DNA from 4 places in the Massilia pseudoviolaceinigra genome. Region 2 is predicted to be linked to each of the others. Evidence: riboswitches for the same ligand, from Rfam matches in the RefSeq annotation. Region 2 holds a riboswitch; each other region holds the start of a gene.

Region 1 (5,095 bases), on a different contig from region 2:
GCGCGGCCGTACGCCTTCGGGCGCGGCTCGAACAGCGTGGAAGTGCGCTCGCCCGACGGTAAGACGCGCAGCCGCAGCCAATTGCTCGACTCGTACGCCGGCAAGACCCAGTCGCGCGTGCGCGTGGTGCTCTCGTGGGACAGTCCCGGCACCGATGTCGACCTGCACGTGGTCGCGCCCGACGGCGGCCACTCGTGGTACGGCAACCGCGTCATGCCCAACGGCGGCGCGCTCGATGTCGACGTCACCACCGGGTACGGGCCCGAGATTTTTTCGAGCGCCGCGCCGCCGAAAGGGAACTACCACGTCTACGTGAACTACTACGGGGCCGGCCAGGAAACCGGCATCCTGACGGTGGCGCAGGTAGCAATCATCACCAATGAAAATTCACCGAACGAGCGCCAGGAAGTGGTCCGCGTGCCGCTGCGCGCGCCGGGTGAGCTGACACTGGTCAAGTCGTTTGTTTATCCCTGACCGGAGCGTTCGAATGGACCTGATGTACGACCCCGAATACGATGCGCTTGAAGACGTCATCGTTCCGATGAAGCCCGAAGACGCTCTCGCCTTTTTGCTGCCGCTGGCGGAATCGGGCAATGCCGCTGCCCAGTGCCTGCTGGCCGATTCGTATGACCTGGCCGACGTCGGCCCGCGCGACCCGGTCCAATCGATCCACTGGTATCGGAAGGCGGCCGCGCAAGGATTTATGCGGGCTGAATACTTCTTGGGCAGCATGCTGGCGTCCGGCATCGGCGCCGAACGCGATGTGGCCGAAGCCAGCTACTCGATACGCATCGTTGCCGGCAAAGGCGACAGCGCCGCGCAATACAGTCTGGCCGACCTGCTCCTCGATGGCGACGACGATAGCGTGCCTGGCATGACCGAGGCGATCGACTGGTTAACGTTGTCCGCCGCGCAAGGCAACGCAGCCGCCATCGAACGCCTCGCGACGCTCCGAAAACAACGCTCGTCATCGGCGCTTTGACAGTTCTTGAACGGCATGTAAAACTGTCGACAGGAAATACGATCCTTGGCTGCGCACGACCGCGACAGCCGTTCTGACGAAATGGGAGTGCAAGTGAGTACTGCAGCATGGATCTACGATGCCAGCATCGTTATCAGGAACGCCAGGCAACCGGAGGCGTTTAACGCGATTCGCACATCGTTCGAAGGCTGCGACTCCTTCTTCGCCGAACGCGCGCGCGCCGAACGCGATTTTCCGGCTTTCCTTGAATCGATCGGTTTCACCAGCCAGCGCCAGGAAGGCGCGCTGCTGATCGACGGCGGCGACATCGACATCATCACCAACTGGCTGATTCGCCTGTTCGACACGCTCGGGCCCTTCGTCGAAGCCGGCGGCGTGCTGGAGATCCGCGATGAAGAAGGCGAGCAGATGACCTTCTGCTACGACGGCAATCAGATGGATATCGAATTCAGCGAGTAAGGTAGCGCGGCTTCATGCTACATTGGCACCCCTGAAATTTGAAGGAGTGTCACGCCATGCCACCCAATCCCAGCATCGCTTCGATCCGCGCCCGCCTTCTCGGCGGGATGGCTGCTTACATGGGGCGCTGCGCCGAAGACCCGGAGAGCGAGGCTCCGTACGGCCAGGCCGAGATCGACGAGTGCGCCGGAATCCTCGACACTTATGCCGCTGCCGTGGAAAAGCTCCCAAAACCCGCAGCCCCCGCCGCGATCATGAAAGAAGTCGAACGCGTCGTCCTTGCCCTCAATGCGTTTGATGAACGCTGCAGCGTGATCGAGACCGAAGAGCGCGAAAACCTGTGCGACATCATCTACCTGGTTGCCAAGGACGCCGGCCTGGAAGCCGCCGACGACATCACCGAACAATGGCGCGACTGGTAAATTCGTCCGCCGCGCACACGCCGGCCCGCGCAACCTTGCAATTTATATAGTCCAGACCTATACTTCGCCGGTAGTCAAGCTTCTGGTTCTGGCAAACGATCGTTTGCCGGATTAAATGGGAAGCCGGTGCGCCCTCTCAACGGAGGCAAAGCCGGCGCTGCCCCCGCAACGGTAAGCGAGTCAAGGATGTGCATCACGCCACTGTGCCTAGTCAGCATGGGAAGGCGCATATCCGGGAAGGGTTTTTTGCCCCGCCACTCGCCAGCCCGGAAACCAGCCGAAGCGGTAAGTCGTTTGTATCGCGGAGGGCGATCCAGGTGGATCGCTGCGTTCCGCACCCCATCTCACGTTCCTTCTCCCCGTACAAGCCCCGGTTGCCGGACAAGGCAAGACGCGCGCGTCTGCATTTGCCTGGTTTTATGCGAAATGCTTTAGGAAGGAATGCCATGTCGCCGATCCGTAGCTTCATCACCACCGCCGATGAACAAGTCCCGTTTGTCTCCGTCAAAGAGCGCATTGTGCAGGCCATGTGCGCCGCCAGCCTTGGCATCGTGCTGCTGTACGGTGCCGGTTTCGCCTCGATGGAAGCGCTGCACAACGCGGCGCACGACAGCCGACACTCGGCTGGCTTCCCATGCCACTGATCCGCACCGCGCCCGCGGCAAGCCTGGGCACCTTCAACCGCATCATCGCCAGCGCCGCGGCGGCCGGCATCCTGGCCGGCCTGCTGCTGACCGGCGTGCAGCAGCTGCAAGTAGCGCCCATCATCCTGCAGGCGGAGGTGTTCGAAAGTGCCGCGCCGAAGGCACTGGAGCAGGCCGCACCGCACAGCCACGCCGACGCCACGCCGCACGAGCATAGTCATGACGCAAAGCCGCACGAGCACGCGGAAGAGGGCGCCCATGAACACGGGGGCTGGCAGCCGGACGACGGCTTTGAACGCACCTTCTACACGGCGGTGGCCAACATCAGCGCCGGCGTCGGCTTCGCGCTGCTGCTGGCAGCGGCCATCAGCCTGCATGGCGGCGCAAGCGGCTGGCGCGCCGGCCTGCTGTGGGGCGCGGCCGGCTACACGGTCTTTTTCGTGGCGCCCTCGGTCGGCCTGCCGCCCGAGCTGCCTGGCACCGTCGCGGCGCCGCTGCTGGCGCGCCAGTTGTGGTGGACCGCCACCGTCATGGCCAGCGCGGGCGGGCTGGCGCTGCTGGTCTTCGCCAAGAACTGGCCGCTCAGGATCGCCGGCGCCGTGCTGCTGTTCGTGCCGCATCTGGTCGGTTCGCCGCAGCCGAAGGTCCATTCGAGCAGCGCACCGCCCGAGCTGGCGCTGAGCTTCCTGTACGCGACCTTGCTGGCCAACGCCGTATTCTGGGTGGCCATGGGCGCGCTGGCGGGCTACTTCTACAAGAAATTCGGCTGACCGATGCGGACCCATGACCGGCACGTGTTCATGTGCGTCGGCCCGCGCTGCACCGAAAACGGCGTGCAGGCGCAGGCCGTGTTCGAGCACATGGGGCGCGAGATCGACGCCCATCCGGACCTCTGCGTCAAGCGCACCCGCACGCACTGCATGGTCGCATGCCGTAATGAAGGGCCTATCGTAGTGGTGTACCCGGAAGGCGTGTGGTACCGGCGCGTCGACGAAGCGGCAGCAGGGCGCATCGTCGCCGAGCACCTGATCGGCGGCGCCGAAGTGACCGACCTGATTTTCCATCGCATCGGCGAAGGCGACACAATTGTGGCGGACCATGACATCACCTGATTTTCCTCAAGGCCCGGCGCACATCGCGCTGCTTACCCATGCATCGAACGACCTGACGGTCCTGCACCACGCAGTGAGCCAGCTGCCGCCGGAGTTCGGCGCGGTGTCGGGCGTGAGCCTGCAGCGGCTCGACGCCGACGGCGGCGCCACGGCACTGCTCTCGGGCGAGGTGCAGGGCGCGCGCATCATCATCCTGCGCGTGCTGGGCCGTCTCGGCAGCGTGCCCGGTTTTGCCGATCTGGTAAGCCACGCGCGCCGCCACGGCCAGCACCTCATTGCCATCAGCGGCACCGGCGAGCCCGATCCCGAGCTGGCAGCTGTATCGACCGTCGCTCCCGACGTGCTGCAACAGACGCTGAATTATTTCCATTGTGGCGGCAGCGGCAATCTGGCGCAGTTGCTGCGCTATTTGTCCGACCATCTGCTGCTGACCGGTTTTGGCTACGAGAGCGCGCTGCCGCTGCCGGAACACGGCATTTATCATCCCGACCTGGCGCAGGGCGCCGGCATCGACGACTGGCTGGCGCTGCGAAAAACCGGCGCACCGTGCGCCGGCATCGTGTTCTACCGCGCGCACTGGATGAGCGGGAACACGCGCTTCATCGATGCGTTGCTGGATGCGCTGGAAAAACGCGGCATGAACGTGCTGCCGGTGTTTACCGCCTCCCTGCGCAGCGGCGCCGGCGCCGGGACACTGCCCGACGCGCTGCGCTACTTCAGCGACGCGCGCGGCGTGCATATCGATGTGCTGATCAACACCACCTCTTTCGCGATGGGCGAGATTGCGCCGGGCGGTCCCACGCCTGCCGGATGGTCGGTCGGCGTACTGGAAACGCTGAACGTTCCGGTGCTGCAGGCGATCACCAGCGGCATGACCCTGCCGCAGTGGGAGCAGTCCGCGCGCGGGCTTAATCCGCTGGATACGGCCATGAACGTGGTGCTGCCCGAATTCGACGGGCGCATCATCACCGCGCCGGTGTCGTTCAAGTCGCGCGCGGCCGGGTTGCAGGGCGACGCGGTCGAATACGAACCGGTGCCGGACCGCGTGGCACGTGTGGCAGGCATCGCAGCACGCTTTGCACGCCTCAAGCACGTGCCGAACGCCGAGAAGCGCGTCGCGTTCATGTTCACCAATTCGAGCAGCAAGGCTTCGCAGATCGGTAACGCGGTCGGGCTGGACGCCCCGGCATCGCTGATGCGCATTCTCGATTCCATGCGCGCCGCCGGCTACGACGTCGGCCAGCCGCCTGCCGACGGCACCACGCTGATTCACGACCTGGTGGCGCGCTGTTCGTACGACCAGATTTACGTGACGACGGAGCAGTTGCGCAACGCCGCAGGCCGCGTACCCGCCGCGCAATACGCCGCGTGGTTCGCCGAACTCACGCCCGACATGCAGGAAAAGATGAGCACCCAGTGGGGCGCCGCTCCCGGCGAAGCCTACGTGTGCGACGGCCACCTGGCGCTGGCCGGCAT
Region 2 (5,095 bases):
GACGTAGGCGGTGGTACCCGGCGCGAGGTCCCATACCAGCCCGGCGCGGCCGGTGGTCGGGCTGTAGCGGCGCGCAAAGCTGGCCGGGTTGGCGGCGTTTATCTCGCGCCGGTTAACCAGGTCCAGCTCAATGCGCTCGTGGCGCAGCGCGCTCACCAGGTTCAGCGACGGCGCGATGGCGGTGCGGTTTTCGATGTAGGCGGCGCGGGTCGTGACCTTGTTGTCGCGGTCGGGCCGCAAGGCCGGGCTCATGCCGGGAATGTCGAAGAAACGCTCGGTCGCGAAGGCGTACGGATCGACGCTGCCGAGCGAGGCCGGCAGGCTGTTCGGAAAGCGGGTCTGCCGGTTGACGCTGACGTCAATGCCGAGCGCCCAGTCGCTGCGCCGGCCCGCCAACTCGCCCTTGTAGGTGGCGTCGAGGCGCTCGCCCAGCATGCGCTGCTCGTGGCGCTGCAACAGGATGCCGGAGCGCTCCACGGCCGTGTTGGCCGGGTTGAAGCGGTAGCTCTCGACGTTACGGTAGTCCCGCACGGCGTCGTAGGCGTACACGGTATTGGTGAGCTGGACCGCATCGCTGGCGCGCCATTCGGCCACTGAGCGCAGCCAGTGCACGCGCTGGGCGTAGACGCCGTCGGCGCTGTTGTAGTTCTTGAAGCGGGTGGCCGGATCGATGCGCGCGCGGCCGCCGACCGGATTGAGGAGCGGCGTGCCCCAGTAGGGCCGCTCCACATTCTCTTCCTGGAACTCGTAGGCCAGAATATGGGTAAAGCGCGGACCGAGGTCGGAGCGCAGCGATGCCGCCAGCTGGGTCGAGCGGGCGCCGCTGGCGTCGATCCAGCTATCGGCGTCGCGATGATTAAGGTCGATGCGGATGTGATGCTGGTCGCCGAGGCGCTGGTTTGCGCCGATGGAAGCTTCTTTCAAACCATCCGTACCAAGGCGCACCTGCGCCTCGCTAAAGTCGCGCCGTTCGGCTACCTTGGTGATGTAATTGATGGAACCGCCGACCGCCCCCGAGCCGAACAGAAAGCTCGACGGGCCGCCGATGGCTTCCACCCGGTCGATGATCCAGCTGTCGACCGGGCGCGCCGCGATCGCATACTGTACGTTGACGCCGTTGAAGAGCTGGCTGATCGATCCGCTGCCAAAGCCGCGGTAGCTGACGCCGATATTGCCTGGCGCATTGTGGGCGGTGACGCCGGGAATGGCGCGCAGGATTTCCTGGGTGTCCTGGGCGCCGCGCGCGTCGATCATGGCGCGGTCGACCAGGGTGACGGTGGCCGGTGTTTCGCGCGGTGTCAGGCCGAGCCGGCTGCCGGTGGCGGTGGCCGTGTCCAGGTTGAGCTTGCCGTTGGCGCGCGGCGCGCTTCCCGTGATCTCCACCGTGGGAAGAGGCTCATCGGCACGGGCGTGGGGGTTCATGGCGGTGCAGGCAAAGGCCAGCGCCGCCGCATGGAATGGGGTTGCAGTCATTTGGTGCTCTTGTTTCGTTTGCCTTGTGACAGGCGAGTGGAGATGGACGCCGCATGCGGCGCCTGATCGGCTTGCTTGAGCCGATTCGTGAGCGAAGTCTTACCGGGTCAGAGCGACGGCGGACCGCGTGCTTGCGCGGCTGTCCATTCGAAGCGGGCTTTGGGCGCGTCGGGGAGACGCGCGGTGGGTGGGGCGTCGGCGACGGCAAGGGCCGGCGGGCAAGGCGCTTGCGGCAACAGGAGCATGCCGTTGCCGTGATGGCAGTACGGGCAGTGCTTGAGCTTGCCGTCGTGCGGCGCGGGCGCGGCGTCGCCGCCGCCCGCCAGTCGGTCGGCGGCGGCCCCCGCGCTGCCAGCCCGGCAGATGTCAGCCTGCGGGTAGGGCGCGCCGGCGTTGGCGGCGAATGCATGCGAGAGCGCCGGCGCCAGCACGGCCACGAGCATGGCCAGCACGGCCAGCCAGGACGCCAGGACATTCGCCCTGCGGTTCATGCGCATCGCCGCACTGCTCTCATCGTTACGCCGCTCTCATCGTATACATGCGCGGATTGTAGCAGCGCCGATAAACACCGTAAACGGCGCCGTGCCGGCGCAGGCAGGTTCGCGGACATTCAGAAGCGCCATGCCAGACCGGCGCGCAGGGTGCGCATTTCGCCCGGATGGGTATGAATGTCGGCCACCGGTGCAGGCTCGCCCGGCAACTGCGATGCGTAGTAGTAGTCGATATCGCTCACGCGGCGGTCCAGCAAATTGAGCACTTCGACGGTCAGCTTGAGGTGCGGCGCGAGCCGGTAGCCGAGCTTCATGTTGAGCAAGGTGGACGAGGGCGAGCGGACCGAATCGTCTTCGACCAGTGCGCGCGGGCCGAAGTAGCGCAGGCGCACGCCGCCCGACCACGGGCCGGCGGCGCCCGACACACCGACCGAGGCAGTGCGGGTGATCGACCCGGGGATGAATGCGCCGGCCGGATCGCTGTCGCGAAAGCGCGCGTGCGACCACGCGAGGTTGGCATCGATGATCCAGTCTTTCGCGGGCGTGTAAAAATTGGCCAGCTCGATGCCGTGCCGCCGGCTCGGGCGGCCTGCTTCGGTGGTGCCGGCGTCGCCGATGAAGATCAGTTCGGAATCGAGGTCGAGCTTCCAGGCGGCGATGGTGGTTTGCATGCCGGGCACCAGGCCGGCCAGCCGCAAGCCTGCCTCTTTGCCGGTTCCCCGCACCAGCGGCGTGGCGCGCTTGATGTCCGCACCGTCGGCGTCCACCGCCAGGCCGGTCTTGGGATCGACAGTGCCGGTGACGCCACGGGCGTCGTTGCTGTGGAATCCCCGTCCCCAGTTCAGGTACATCTCCGCATTTTTCCCCAGCGTGAAAATCGCCGTGAACTTCGGACTGGTGATGCCGGCATTCACCTTGCCCGAGTTGGCGGGCCTGTCGCTGTGGACATCGAACGCGTAGCGGTCGGCGCGCAGCCCGGCGACAGTGCGCAGCCATGGCGCCCAGACGGTGCTATTGGACAGGTACAGCGCGCCGCTGCGCTCCTTGACCCGGTCCTCGCGCACGGTCGAGCGGCGCTGGCGCGCCTCGCTCAAATACAGGCCGACCGGGGCCAGCCTGTCCTGGCGCAGCTGAACGCCGAACGCTGTCTCGGAAGCGAAGGGGCCCAGTGCGTGGCGCCATGTGCGCTGCGCGTCCAGGCCGAGAATCTGCCGGCTTTCCGCCTGGTGGAACTGGTCGCCGTGCTCCGGATCGTCCAGTGCATAGGTAAAGTCGCTGAACAGGTCGAGCCGCGATGTGATGATGTAGGCATTGGCCCTGGCGCTGCCCGTGCCGTACTGGCGGCTCCACTCGCCCGACAGGCTGTAACGCGAGGTTTCGCCGCCATCCGTGGGCGCGAGCGTGCCATAGCGGCCGATCAGGCCGGCGTCGAGCGCGCGTTGCGGCACCTGATCGGTCGACGTCCACGACGAATGCATGCCCATCGCCGTCATCCGCACATCGTCGTCGCCGCGCCGCCAGCTGTACGACAGCACGCCGTTGACACGCTTGTAGTCTTCCGGCGTCTCCCACGGGCCATCCTGGCCCGCGCGCTCGAGCGCGTACAGCAGCGTACCGGCGGCGAGCGGGGTGGCGTTGGCGAGCAGCGCGCGGCTGAAGCGGTTCTGGCCGGTCTCCAGACTCAACAAGCCTTGCTCCATTTGCCGCACGTAGTCGAAAGCGGCCGCGCCGGCGACGGAAAAATCGCCTTCCTCGGCGTAATAGGTGCCTTTTTTATACGCGATGGTGCTCACCAGCTCCGGAATCAGGAAATTGAGGTCCGAATAGCCCTGGCCGTGCGCATTGGTCGGCAAGTTGACCGGCATGCCCATCACGGTGGTGCGGAAATCGGTGCCGTGATCGAGATTGAATCCGCGCGCAAAATATTGATTGGCTTTGCCGTCGCCGGCGTGCTGGGTCACGATCAGGCCCGGCACCGCTTCGAGCAGCTCGCCGGTGCGCAGCAAGGGGCGGTTTTCGAGCTGCCTGGCGGTCACGGTGCCCTGGTTGGCCGAATCGGCGACGCCGAGCGGTATCAGGCTGGCGGACACGCGCACTTGCTGGACGGAGGATGGGGTATCGCCGTCGACGGTGGCGCTGGCAAAGGCGGGCATGGCCAGCAGCAGCATCGGCGACAGCAGGCGCAGCCCGCGTTGCGACGGGGCAGGGGTGATATTTTTCACGGGTACTCTCGGTTAAGACCGGGCATGCCGGTCTGCTTGTTTTATACGGCGCACATCCCCGTGCGCCGAGAAAAAGAAAGCTGCGGCCGACAGAGGCGCGAGAGTCGATGGAGATGAGGGAGCGGCGGCATTGCGCGCGGTCCCAGGCGATCCACAAACACGACAATTCCCGGCCGCTTGCTTCCATGCGTCCTGGCCGGTATCCGGGCTGACAGGTCAGATTGCCTCGCCTTCCCATGCCAGCGGCACAGTGGACCAAAGAGACAACCGGCCGCACGTCGTTGGACGACATGCGGCGCCTGTTTTACCGTTGCGGGGACAGCACACGTTTGCCGCTGGCATGCCAGCGCGTGTTTCCCGTTTAACTGCGGCCTTCGGAACAAGGCCGCGAGCACCAAAACGTGGCAATCATAACGGCTGCTGATGTATTTAGCAACGTTTCCATATGCAATGACAGGCCGAGCCCAAGGAAGCGCTACGCTTGCCGGCCACGCTGGAACCGATGGCCCGGGCCTTGAGTTCAGGCAAGCCGGCGCTTACCAGTTGTATTTCAAGGTCGCCCGCGCCGAGCGGGAAAGGCCCAGATAGCAGCTGTGGGTGGCGAAGCAGGAGGCGACATAGTCCTTGTCCGCCACATTGTTCACGTGCAGTTCAGCCATCCAGTCGTTCATGCCTAGCCGGCCCAGTTCGTAGCGCAGCGCCGGACATGGAAATTCTGTTCGGTGACGGTGTACGGCGTGCAGGCGCGCGCCGCTTGCCAGGGCGCGGCGCCGGGGCCGGCATCATCGGCGTAGACTTCCTGGCGCAGCATCACGCCAGCCAGCGCGCGGCTCGCTTCGCGCTCCTCGGCCAGGGTCAGACCGGGCGGCAGCGGCGTGTCCGGCAGCAGCAGGGCGCGCGCCTCGCGCT
Region 3 (5,095 bases), on a different contig from region 2:
AATCGAGAAAGGCGCCCTGGTTTTCCTTCTCCGGCGTCGCGGCCAGACTGAACAGCACGGCAGTGGCCGTCACGTTCGGATCGTCCGCCGTCAGGTCGCGCAGGGAATCGACGGCTTCCTCGCCATAGCCGCTCGACGGGCGCAGCATCACCCGGGCCTGTTCGCCGAACAGGGTGACCGCCACCTGCGAGAGCCCCTTGTGGCGCGCCTCGTCGAGCGTAAAGCTGTACGGCAGCACGCGCAGCACGGCCGGCGCGGTGGTGCCGGCCTCGCCGTTCAGTTTGCGGAAATACGGTTGTTCCAGGTCCAGCGGAAACCTGTTGTGCATCCGCTGCGCGCGCCAGTGCGCCACCCCGGCCAGAATCAGGCGCGGCAGCACCACCAGCAGCAGCAAGGTTGCGCCATATAAATGTACCCACCTGGCCCCGCCCGCCCCGCTGGGCGTCTGCGAAAAGTGCAGGGCCTCGATATCGGCGACGCTGAAGCCTTCCAGCGGCAACAGCGCCATGGCCGGCGCGAACAGCACCGACAGGATGGCATGCACCTGCCCGGCGCCGAGGAAGGTGCTTTCCCAGCCGGCCACATATTCGGACAGAAAACCGCGCGCATACAGCGACAGGACCGCGCCCAGGGCAAACATGGCGGCGGCCAGATGCATGGTGCGCGCCAGGCGCGCCAGGGTCAGCTTGGCGCTCAGCTCGGTCCACTGCAGGCTGAAATCGGCCAGCGCGGACGCCAGCACATTCGGCAACTTACGCGGCAGCGACAATTGGGCTCCGCTCAGGCGCCGCAGCAAGGCCGGCGAGACCCAGCCGTTCTTGCGCGCTGGCACGAACAGCCAGGCCAGCAACAGCAGGTACACCGCTACGTTCCATCCGATAATCGCCAGCAGCGGCGCCGACAGCAGGTCGACCCGGTGCGGGTCGCCAATGCGATCGACCGCGGCGCCGAGCACCAGCGCCAGCAGCGGCAAGCCCAGCGACAGCGCCTTGAAGCCGGCACGGCGCCGCGCAATGGCCGCGAAAGCGGGCGCGCGTTCGCCCAGGCGCTTGAGGATCTGCTCGGCCCTCTGCTGCAAAAAATGCTCGTTCGTTACCGCCGACTTGCTGTCGGACGCCTGCCACTGCGCCAGTTCCCTGGCGCTGCGGCTGGCATACAGGCGATCGTCGTCGCTGAGTACCTCGTGCTTGCCGTCCATTGTTTCGACGGAGCGCACCAACACCACGTCCCGTGCAACCTGCTCGTTCATGTTCTTCCTGTTTTCTTTTAACGATATCTTTTGTATGAAGCGACAACATTCACAGGCCAATTGTGCCGCACTTTGCCGCATTGTGCCGACACACGCTGGTCTGCCAGAAACGACGCAGCGTGAGTGTGCTATCTTAGCGCGGAATTTTCTTGACACTTTCTTATCTATCTCCACGATGCGCCTCCCAGACATACTTTCCACCCACGACCCATTGCTGGCCAGCGAACTGACCCAAGCGATCGACAACAAGACCAAGCCGCTGGGCAGCCTGGGCGCGCTCGAAACGCTGGCCCGGCAGATCGGCCTGATCCAGCAAACGACCAAGGTCGCGCTGAACAAGCCGGCCATCCTCGTGTTCGCGGCCGATCACGGCGTGGTGGCCGAAGGCATCTCGGCCTATCCGCAAAGCGTCACCTGGCAGATGGTCGAGAATTTCCTGTCCAAGGGCGCGGCCATCAACGTGTTCGCGCGCCAGAACGGCTGCGCGCTGCAGATCATCGACGCCGGCGTGAACCACGATTTCGGCAAGCGCGTGGCCCTGATGGACTGCAAGGTCGGACGCGGCACCGCCAACTTTGCCCAGAAGCCGGCCATGAGCTGGGCCGAATGCGCCGCCGCACTGGCGCACGGCATGCGCATCGTCGGCAACCTGGAAGGCAATGTGATCGGCTTCGGCGAAATGGGGATCGGGAACACCACCGCCGCCGCCGCGCTGATGCACAAGCTGACCGGCGTGCCGGTGCTTGACTGCGTCGGCGCCGGCACCGGTTTGTCGCCCGAGGGCGTGCTGCACAAGCAAAACGTGATCGAGGCGGCGGTCGCCCTGCATGGCGAAATGAGCGAGCCGCTCGACATCCTGGCCACCTTCGGCGGCTTCGAGATCGCCATGATCGTTGGCGCCATGCTCAAGGCGGCCGAACGGCGCATGGTGCTGCTGATCGACGGCTTCATCGTCAGCAGTGCGCTGCTGGTGGCGGCGCGCATGCAGCCGGCCATCCTCGACTACTGCGTATTTTCGCACTGCTCGGACGAAGCGGGCCACGCGCGCATGCTCGAACACCTCAAGGCCAAGCCGCTGCTCAACCTCGGCCTGCGCCTGGGCGAAGGCACCGGTTGCGCCCTGGCGCTGCCGCTGCTGCACGCGGCCGTCAACTTCCTCGGCGACATGGCCACCTTCCAGTCGGCGCGCGTCAGCGGCCAGTCGGCGTAAGTACGCACCATGGCCAGCATCGTCCACCAGTGCCGGCTGTTCTTCATCGCGCTGCAATTTTTCACCCGCGTGCCGATTCCGGGCTGGGTCGGATTCGACCCGTCCTGGCTGCACCATGCGTCGCGCTATTTTCCGCTGGTCGGCGTGGTGGTGGCGGCGGTGGCCGCGGCGGTGTATGCCGGCGCATCATTGCTATGGCCGGCCCCGGTGGCGGTGCTGCTGTCGACGGCGGCGGCGATCTACCTGACCGGCGCCTTCCACGAGGACGGCCTGGCCGACATGTGCGACGGCTTCGGCGGCGGCTTGAGCACCGAGCGGGTGCTGGAGATCATGAAGGATTCGCGCATCGGCACCTACGGTGCGGTCGGCATGGGGCTGACGGTGGCGCTCAAGTGCGCGCTGCTGTCGTTTCTGTCCGTACCCGCCGCGATCGCCGCCCTGTTCATCGCCCACCCTTTGTCGCGCCTGGCCGCGGTGAGCCTGATCTGGGAAATGGAATATGCGCGCGCCGATGGCAAGGCCAAGCCAATGGCCCAGCATATGAGCAACCGCGAATTCGGCATCGCTTGCGCCTGCGCCGGCGTGCCTGCACTGGCGCTGGCCACGGCCGGCATGCTGCCCTGGCTTGCGCTGCTCACCAGCGTGACCGGGGCCGCACTGGTGGCGTGGTGGCTGGGCGCCAAGTGCCTGCGCCGCATTGGCGCCTACACCGGCGACTGCCTGGGCGCGGTGCAGCAGGTGGCCGAAGTGGTCATCTACCTGGCGCTGCTGGCGTTTTTCCATCACGGCCTCTGGGGCTGAGAATGCGCCTGTACCTGGTGCGCCACCTGGCGCCGCAAGTAGCGTCCGGCGTGTGCTACGGGCGCACCGACCTCGCTGTCGATCCTGATTTGCAGGCGCAGGCCCTGCCTACCCTGCGCGCCACCCTGCCCGCCGGCGCGCCGGTATTTTCCAGCCCGCTGCGGCGCTGCGCCATGCTGGCCGCGGCAATCGGCGGCGCGGCGGTGCGGTATGACGCGCGCCTGGCCGAACTCGATTTCGGCGACTGGGAAATGCGCCGCTGGGACGACATCGACCGTGCCGGCGTCGACGCCTGGGCCGCCGACATGGCCCGCTACCGCCCCGGCGGCGGCGAAAGCGTGACCGACATGGCGCAGCGCGTGTCCGCGTTTTATGCCGACTGCATGCATGCGCAAGCGCCCTGCGCCATCGTCATCTGCCACGCCGGCACGATCCGCCTGCTGTCGGCGCGCGCACGCGGCCTGGCGCCCGAGACCATGGCGCTGGAGGCGGCGCAACGTCCCCACGCCATCGCCTACGGCGAGACCGTCATCATCGACTGTGTATAATTATCGGGTTTTGGTGCCCGCGCCCATGTCCATGAGCGCAGTTAAACTGGGAAACACGAAGCCTGCAACAGGCCAACGTGTGCTGCCCCCGCAACGGTAAGCAAATGTCGCTGACATGGCGACGAGCCGTCTCGAACGACCACTGTGCATTTGGCATGGGAAGGTGAGACGGCCGCATTTGCCAGCCCGGATACCGGCCAGGACAGGTGGGAACGTGCAGGATCTGCGCGTTCCTTTTCAATCTGGCCAACGGGGACGTCGGCCGGTTGCTCGCAATCGCACTCACTGAAGATTTGTCATGACCTTTCCTGTTGTACGCCACGCGGCCCTGACGTCGCTCGCGCTAGCTTTTACTTCCCCTTATGCCCTGGCCGACAGCGCCGCCGATACGGCCGTTGCCGCCGTCATCATCACCGCCACGCGCGCGCCGCAGCCGGCCAGCGACGTGCTGAGCGACCATGTGCTGATCAGCGCCACCGACATCGCGCGTTCCGGTGCGAGCAGCGTCGTCGAACTGCTGCAAAAGCAGCGCGGCATCGAGATCACGCGTAACGGCGGTCCGGGCGCCGCATCGCAAGTGTTCATCCGCGGCGGCGACGCCAAGCAGACCGTGGTGCTGGTCGACGGCGTGCGTATTGGCTCGTCCACGATCGGCATCGCCAACTGGGCCACCCTGCCGCTGGCGAACGTCGACCGCATCGAAATCGTCTACGGCCCGCTGGCCACCATGTACGGCGCCGACGCCATCGGCGGCGTGGTGCAGATTTTCACCCGGCGCGGCGCCGGAGCGCCAAACGTCACAGCCGCTGTTGAAGCGGGCAGCGACAAGGCGCGCTCGATGGCGTTCGGCGTGGCCGGCGCCAGCGAAGGCGAGAACAGCATCAGCTACGCGTTCGGTGTGTCGAAGGACAAGGATGACGGCTTCTCGGCCACCAAACCGGGCAACTTCTCCTACAACCAGGACAACGACGGCTATACGCGCGACAGCGCCACCGGCCAGCTGGGCATCGTGCTGGCCAAGGGCCACGAAGCGGGCCTGCTGTACCTGCACAGCCACCTCAAGTCGCAGTACGATGCGGGCGCAGGTCCCTTCGACGTGCGCAGCGTGCAGAACATGGACAACATCGCCGTGTACTCGAAACACGAGATCACGCGCAACTGGAAAGTCAGCCTGCAGGCATCCGAGGCCGACGACAAATCGGTCAACTTCACCAGTGCGACGAGCAGCAACCGCATCGACACGCGCCTGCACGCCTACAGCATGCAGAACGACATCGCCCTGGGCAG
Region 4 (5,095 bases), on a different contig from region 2:
GGCCCGGGTCGAGTTCGGCCGATACCGCCTTGACCGGCTTGACCCAGCTGAAGGTGCGCCCGCGCTGCTGGTCATCCCACACCACGGTTTCGCTGCTGCCGTCGGCGAATTTGACCAGCACGGTTTGCGCGACCGGCGCGCCGCGCCGCTCCAGGGTGACGCTGGTGCGCCACGCGCCCGCGCCGCCGGCCTTGGCCGACGCCTCTGCATCGCTCGCGAAGTGCGCAATGCGGTCGTCCACGCTGGCCGTGCCGTACACCTGCTGCGCGAACGCGGCGTGGACCGCGGCGCGCTGGCCGCTCACCTCGGCCAGCGTCTCGCGCAGATCGGCGATGCTCGGATGGCGAAACTTCCAGCGCCGGTAGTATTCCTTGAAGGCGCGCCCGGTCGCCTCCTTGCCGATGCGTGCCTCCAGGTCGCGCAGCACGGTGGCGCTGCGTACGTACACCGGGCCAATGCCCTGCTTGCGCATGTGGGCGTTCTGTCCGAGCGGTTCCGCCGGTTCGGCGGGCACGGTGTCATAACGCTCGACGTCGAAGCCCTTGAACCCCGGCGCGATGCCCAGGGCCGCGAGCAGCGGCGGTCCGAGATACGCGTCCTTGCCGGTGTCGCGCAGCATGCGATGGTTCCAGAATTCGTTCAAGCCTTCGTCGAGCATCGGTTCTTCAGTCTCGTTCGACGCCAGGATGCCGTGGAAGTAACTGTGGCCGACTTCGTGGATCGTGACGAGATCAATGTCGAAGGCGGCGGCCGTGCGCGGCACCACCTTGTCGTAACCATTGACGGTGATGAAGGTCGGGTACTCCATGGCGCCGGCATTGTCGGCGTTCAGCGGCGGGATCACGATGGTCAGCGTCCTGTACGGATACGGTCCGAGTGTTGCCGAATAATAGGCCAGCGCCTCGGTGGCCGCTTTCAGCGCCGGCGCGGCGCTGGCCGCGCGGTCGGGCGGGAACAGTACCGACAGTGCAACCTGCACGCTGCCCGGCGCGCTCCAGGTACCGCGCAGGGGCGGCGCCGTGCGATTGTCGGCGGTCCAGGCAAAATCGTGGACGTCGCCCTGCACGTAGTGGTGGGTCAGCATGCCGCCCTGTTCCACCGGTGGTCCCTGCAGTTCGCCGGTGGCGCCCACGGTGTAGCCCTTGGGCGCGGTGAGCTTGACATCGAAGCGGCCGAAGTCGGCGTAGAACTCGGTCTCGTGGTGATATTCGTGCACGTTCCAGCGCGCCCTGGTGGCGCCGCGTTCGCCCGGCAGCTCCAGCACCCCGATCTTTGGGAACCACTGGCCCACCAGGTGAAAGCTGCCGACGTGGCCGGTGCTGGCCACCACGCGCGGCAATTGGGTCAGGAAAGCGATGTCGAAGCTGGTGGACGCGCCTGGCGCCACCGGCGCCGGCAGGTCGAAGCGCACCACCGTCTCGTCGGTGGCGGGGCCGTTGTCGGGATGGACGAACGACCAAGCCACCCTGGCGCCGCCCTGGGTCACGCTGCGCAGGGCGATATGGCCCCATTCGCCGGGGGCGATGGTGGCGTGGTAGCCGGATGCGCGCTGCTCGGTGAAGAAGGTGCTGCCGGCGTTTTTGAAGGCGTTCATGTACAGGTGCAGGTAGACGCTGCGCACGGTCTCCTTGCTGCGGTTGCGCCAGGTGAGTTTCTGCTTGCCGTCGACGGTGTGCGCAATCGGGTCGAGCGTCGCTTCGATCCGGTAGTCGACCACGCGGTCCGACAGGGTCGCTTCGCTGCCGCTGCGCGGCCCGCCCCACGCGTGCGGGGCGCTCGGCAGGCTCACCGCGCTGGCCGAGGGCATGGCGAAGCCGATGCCGACGTCGGTCATCGGCTCCGGAATCGGCGTGATGGTGATGTCGGCCTGCGCCATCAGCTCGGCCCCGGCGATGGCAGCTGCCGCCAGCAGGAGCGCCCTCTGGGCCATGGTTCGGGTACGCGCTTGCATGCATTCTCCTGCGCCGCCGGGCGCTTCGATTGGTAGTGGGCCTTACTGGCGGGCAGCCGGCCAGCCGCACAGCATGCCACAACGCCATCCGGGCCGCGGTCCGGATGGCGACTGCGATTATAATGGCGCAGTTTTGGTGCCCGCCCGCGTCTTCACGCCGGCAGTTAAACGGGAAACACGCAGTGTGCTGCCCCCGCAACGGTACTGCAAGCCGTCGTTCCTGACGCCTTGCGAGCCCGGATACCGGCCAAAACAGGTGGACACGATGCCGCGCAGCGCGCCTCTGTCCGTGCAATCCGGCTTGCGGGGACGCAGGCCAGGACTCTATTTTCTGAAGACGACATCATGATTTCTGCAGTATCGCCGCGCCGCGCGCTCTCCGCCAGGCCGCTCGCGCTGGTTTCCGCCCTGTCCCTGTGTTTCATGTCCAGCGCCGCGCTGGCCGCCGATGGCCAAGCCCAGGCCCAGACCCTGCCCGCCGTGACCGTGACCGGCGCCCGCTTTGCCAGCGACCCGGCGCTGGCCCCGATCGGCGCGACCGTCATCAGTGCCGACGACATCCGCCGCGCCGGCGCGGCCGACGTCAACCAGGCCATCCGCCAGATCGGCGGCGTGTATGGCCGCCAGAGCCTGGACGGCTCGCCCGATTTCAGCCTCGACCTGCGCGGCTTCGGCACCAACAGCAGCCAGAACATGGTGGTCACGCTGGACGGCGTGCGCATGTCCGAAAGTGAATTGAGCAATGCGACCCTGTCGTCGATCCCGATCGAGACCGTCGAGCGCATCGAAATCATCCGCGGCGGCGCCAGCGTGCTGTATGGCGAAGGCGCCACCGGCGGCGTGATCCACATCGTCACGCGCCGCCCCGAGGCCAATGGCCGGCGCGGCATGCTGCGCGCCGAAACCGGTCAGTTCAACCTGCGCGACCTGCGCGCCGCCGTGGCCCAGTCGTGGAACGGATTCGCCCTCGACGCCTCGGTCGGCAGCCAGCGCACCGACAATTACCGCGACCATAACAGCTTCGAGCTCGATACCTTCAGCGGCGGCGCCCAGTGGGCATACCAGGGCGGCCGCGCCGGTCTGCGCTACGACCGCGCGCGCCAGGAATCGGACCTGCCGGGCGCCCTGAGCATGCAGCAGTTCCGCGACAATCCGCGCCAGGCCAGCACGCCCGACGACGTGGGCTCGCTCGATTCTGACCGCCTGACCGCGTTCGTGGAGCAGCGCGTCGGCAGCGTCGACCTGGCCGCCGAACTGTCGCGCCGCGAGCGCACTGTCCGTTCCACCTATTTCTACACCTTCGAGGGCGTGCGCGCAGCCTCGAAGTCGACCTACGACAGTGCCCAGACCCAGTTCTCGCCGCGCCTGCGCCACCTTGCGCAAATGGGCGGCATGCTCAATGAGCTGGTGGCTGGCGTGGACCTGGTCAAGTGGTCGCGCGTGACCGATTCGGACTACTCGAACGCCGACGCCACGCAAGAATCGCGGGCGCTGTACGTGCGCGATGAACTCAAGTTCGGCGGCGCGCACAAAGCCCGCATGGCCGTGGGCGCGCGCCGCGAACGCTTCGAGAAGGATGCCACCGACGAGCGCGCGTTCGCCGCACCGTATGCCAGCAAGACCACCCTCAATGCCTGGGAAGTGCAGGGCAGCGCTAATGTCATGCCGATGCTAGAACTGTACGCCAAGGCCGGGCGCAGCTACCGCGTGGCCAACGTCGACGAGAATGGCTACCGTTCATCGTCCGCCGTGCTGGCGCCGCAAACCTCGCGCGACCTGGAACTGGGCCTCGCTTACGGCGATGCGGCCATGGGCGCGAACGCGCGCGTGTTCCGCCATCAGTTGCGCAACGAGATTTTCTACGACCCGACTGTGAACGGCGGCTACGGCGCCAACACCAACCTCGATCCGACCGAGCGCAAAGGCGTGGAGCTCGATGTTCACGCCCGCATCGCGCGCGACTGGCGCGTGAGCGGCAACTGGCAGCACGTGCTGGCCCGCTTCACCGACGGCCCGAACGCCGGGCGCGAAATGGTGCTGGTACCGAAGAACGTGGTCTCGGCGCGCCTGGCCTGGGTGCCGGGCAATGGCCACAGCGCCGGCATCGGCGCCCAATGGGCCGGCAGCCAGCGCTTCGGCGCCGACTTCGCCAATACCTGCGGCGTGCGCATGGCATCAAGCACCACCTTCGACGCCCGTTACGCGCTCCAGATCGGCGCCTGGGAATTCGCGGTGGCGGGCCTGAACCTGGCCGACAAGCGCTACACCAGCAATGCGTACGGCTGCAACAGCGGCATTTATCCGAGCGACGCTCGCCAGGTCAAGGTCTCGGCGCGCTACGACTTCTGATGCGCAAGCGCCTCGTCTTCGCCGCGCTGGCCCTGTGGGCCGGCCTGGCCGGGGCCGCCATCACGGTGGTGGACGACGCCGGCCGGCGCGTGGTGCTGGCCGCACCGGCGCAGCGCATCGTGTCGATGGCGCCGCACGTCACCGAGCTGCTGTTCGCGGCCGGTGGCGGCGCGCGCATCGTCGGGGCGATGAGCTACAGCGACTATCCGCCGGCCGCCCGGGCCATCCCCCTGGTCGGCGACAACAGCCAGATCGACATGGAACGCGTGCTGGCGCTGAAACCCGACCTGCTGGTGGTCTGGCAGAGCGGGAACACGGCGCGCCAGCTGGAGCAGCTGCGCCAGCTCGGCATTCCGATGTTCTACAGCGAGCCGGCGCGGATGGACCAGGTGGCCGGCAGCATGCTGCGTTTCGGCCAACTGCTCGGTACCGGGACGGTGGCGCAGGCGGCAGCGGCCTCGTTTCGCGCCCGCATCGCGGCGCTGGAGGCGCGCTACGGCAAGCGGCCGCCGGTCAAGGTGTTTTACCAGGTGTGGGAAAAGCCGCTGTACACCCTCAATGGCCAGCATGTCGCCAGCGATGCGATTCGCCTGTGCGGCGGCGAGAATATTTTCGCCGCGCTGGCGGTCAAGGCGCCGTCGGTCGGTATCGAGGCGGTGTTGCAGGCCAATCCGGAAGCGATCGTCGGCAGCGCGCCGTACGACGCCTCGGAACAGGGTTTGGCGATCTGGGCGCCGTATAAAACCCTGCTGGCGGTGCAAAAAGGCAACCTGTTCACCGTGGACGGCGAATTGC

The links. Region 2 has a riboswitch for cobalamin ahead of RBA40_RS02675 (TonB-dependent receptor). Riboswitches for the same ligand answer to the same signal wherever they lie in the genome.
Region 1: it holds a riboswitch for cobalamin, as region 2 does, so the genes downstream of both, RBA40_RS23215 (CbtB domain-containing protein) here and RBA40_RS02675 (TonB-dependent receptor) in region 2, are expected to answer to the same signal.
Region 3: it holds a riboswitch for cobalamin, as region 2 does, so the genes downstream of both, RBA40_RS32285 (TonB-dependent receptor plug domain-containing protein) here and RBA40_RS02675 (TonB-dependent receptor) in region 2, are expected to answer to the same signal.
Region 4: it holds a riboswitch for cobalamin, as region 2 does, so the genes downstream of both, RBA40_RS03795 (TonB-dependent receptor) here and RBA40_RS02675 (TonB-dependent receptor) in region 2, are expected to answer to the same signal.

The regions. Positions count from the first base shown of each region.
Region 1 is NZ_JAVCWL010000026.1:27,006-32,100, forward strand. It holds gene RBA40_RS23195 (DUF2135 domain-containing protein) at 1-474, shown strand, start outside; gene RBA40_RS23200 (tetratricopeptide repeat protein) at 488-982, shown strand; gene RBA40_RS23205 (hypothetical protein) at 1,076-1,441, shown strand; gene RBA40_RS23210 (hypothetical protein) at 1,498-1,863, shown strand; cobalamin riboswitch at 1,930-2,159, shown strand; gene RBA40_RS23215 (CbtB domain-containing protein) at 2,310-2,507, shown strand; gene RBA40_RS23220 (CbtA family protein) at 2,498-3,277, shown strand; gene RBA40_RS23225 ((2Fe-2S) ferredoxin domain-containing protein) at 3,281-3,619, shown strand; gene RBA40_RS23230 (cobaltochelatase subunit CobN) at 3,606-5,095, shown strand, end outside.
Region 2 is NZ_JAVCWL010000002.1:108,801-113,895, forward strand. It holds gene RBA40_RS02665 (TonB-dependent receptor) at 1-1,473, opposite strand, end outside; gene RBA40_RS02670 (DUF2946 domain-containing protein) at 1,581-1,964, opposite strand; gene RBA40_RS02675 (TonB-dependent receptor) at 2,084-4,186, opposite strand; cobalamin riboswitch at 4,364-4,600, opposite strand; gene RBA40_RS02680 (hypothetical protein) at 4,723-4,857, opposite strand; gene RBA40_RS02685 (SpvB/TcaC N-terminal domain-containing protein) at 4,860-5,095, opposite strand, start outside.
Region 3 is NZ_JAVCWL010000057.1:14,598-19,692, reverse strand. It holds gene RBA40_RS32305 (DUF2868 domain-containing protein) at 1-1,249, opposite strand, end outside; gene cobT (nicotinate-nucleotide--dimethylbenzimidazole phosphoribosyltransferase) at 1,425-2,459, shown strand; gene RBA40_RS32295 (adenosylcobinamide-GDP ribazoletransferase) at 2,469-3,260, shown strand; gene RBA40_RS32290 (histidine phosphatase family protein) at 3,263-3,808, shown strand; cobalamin riboswitch at 3,803-4,024, shown strand; gene RBA40_RS32285 (TonB-dependent receptor plug domain-containing protein) at 4,107-5,095, shown strand, end outside.
Region 4 is NZ_JAVCWL010000003.1:42,510-47,604, forward strand. It holds gene RBA40_RS03790 (M1 family metallopeptidase) at 1-1,951, opposite strand, end outside; cobalamin riboswitch at 2,069-2,217, shown strand; gene RBA40_RS03795 (TonB-dependent receptor) at 2,297-4,300, shown strand; gene RBA40_RS03800 (cobalamin-binding protein) at 4,300-5,095, shown strand, end outside.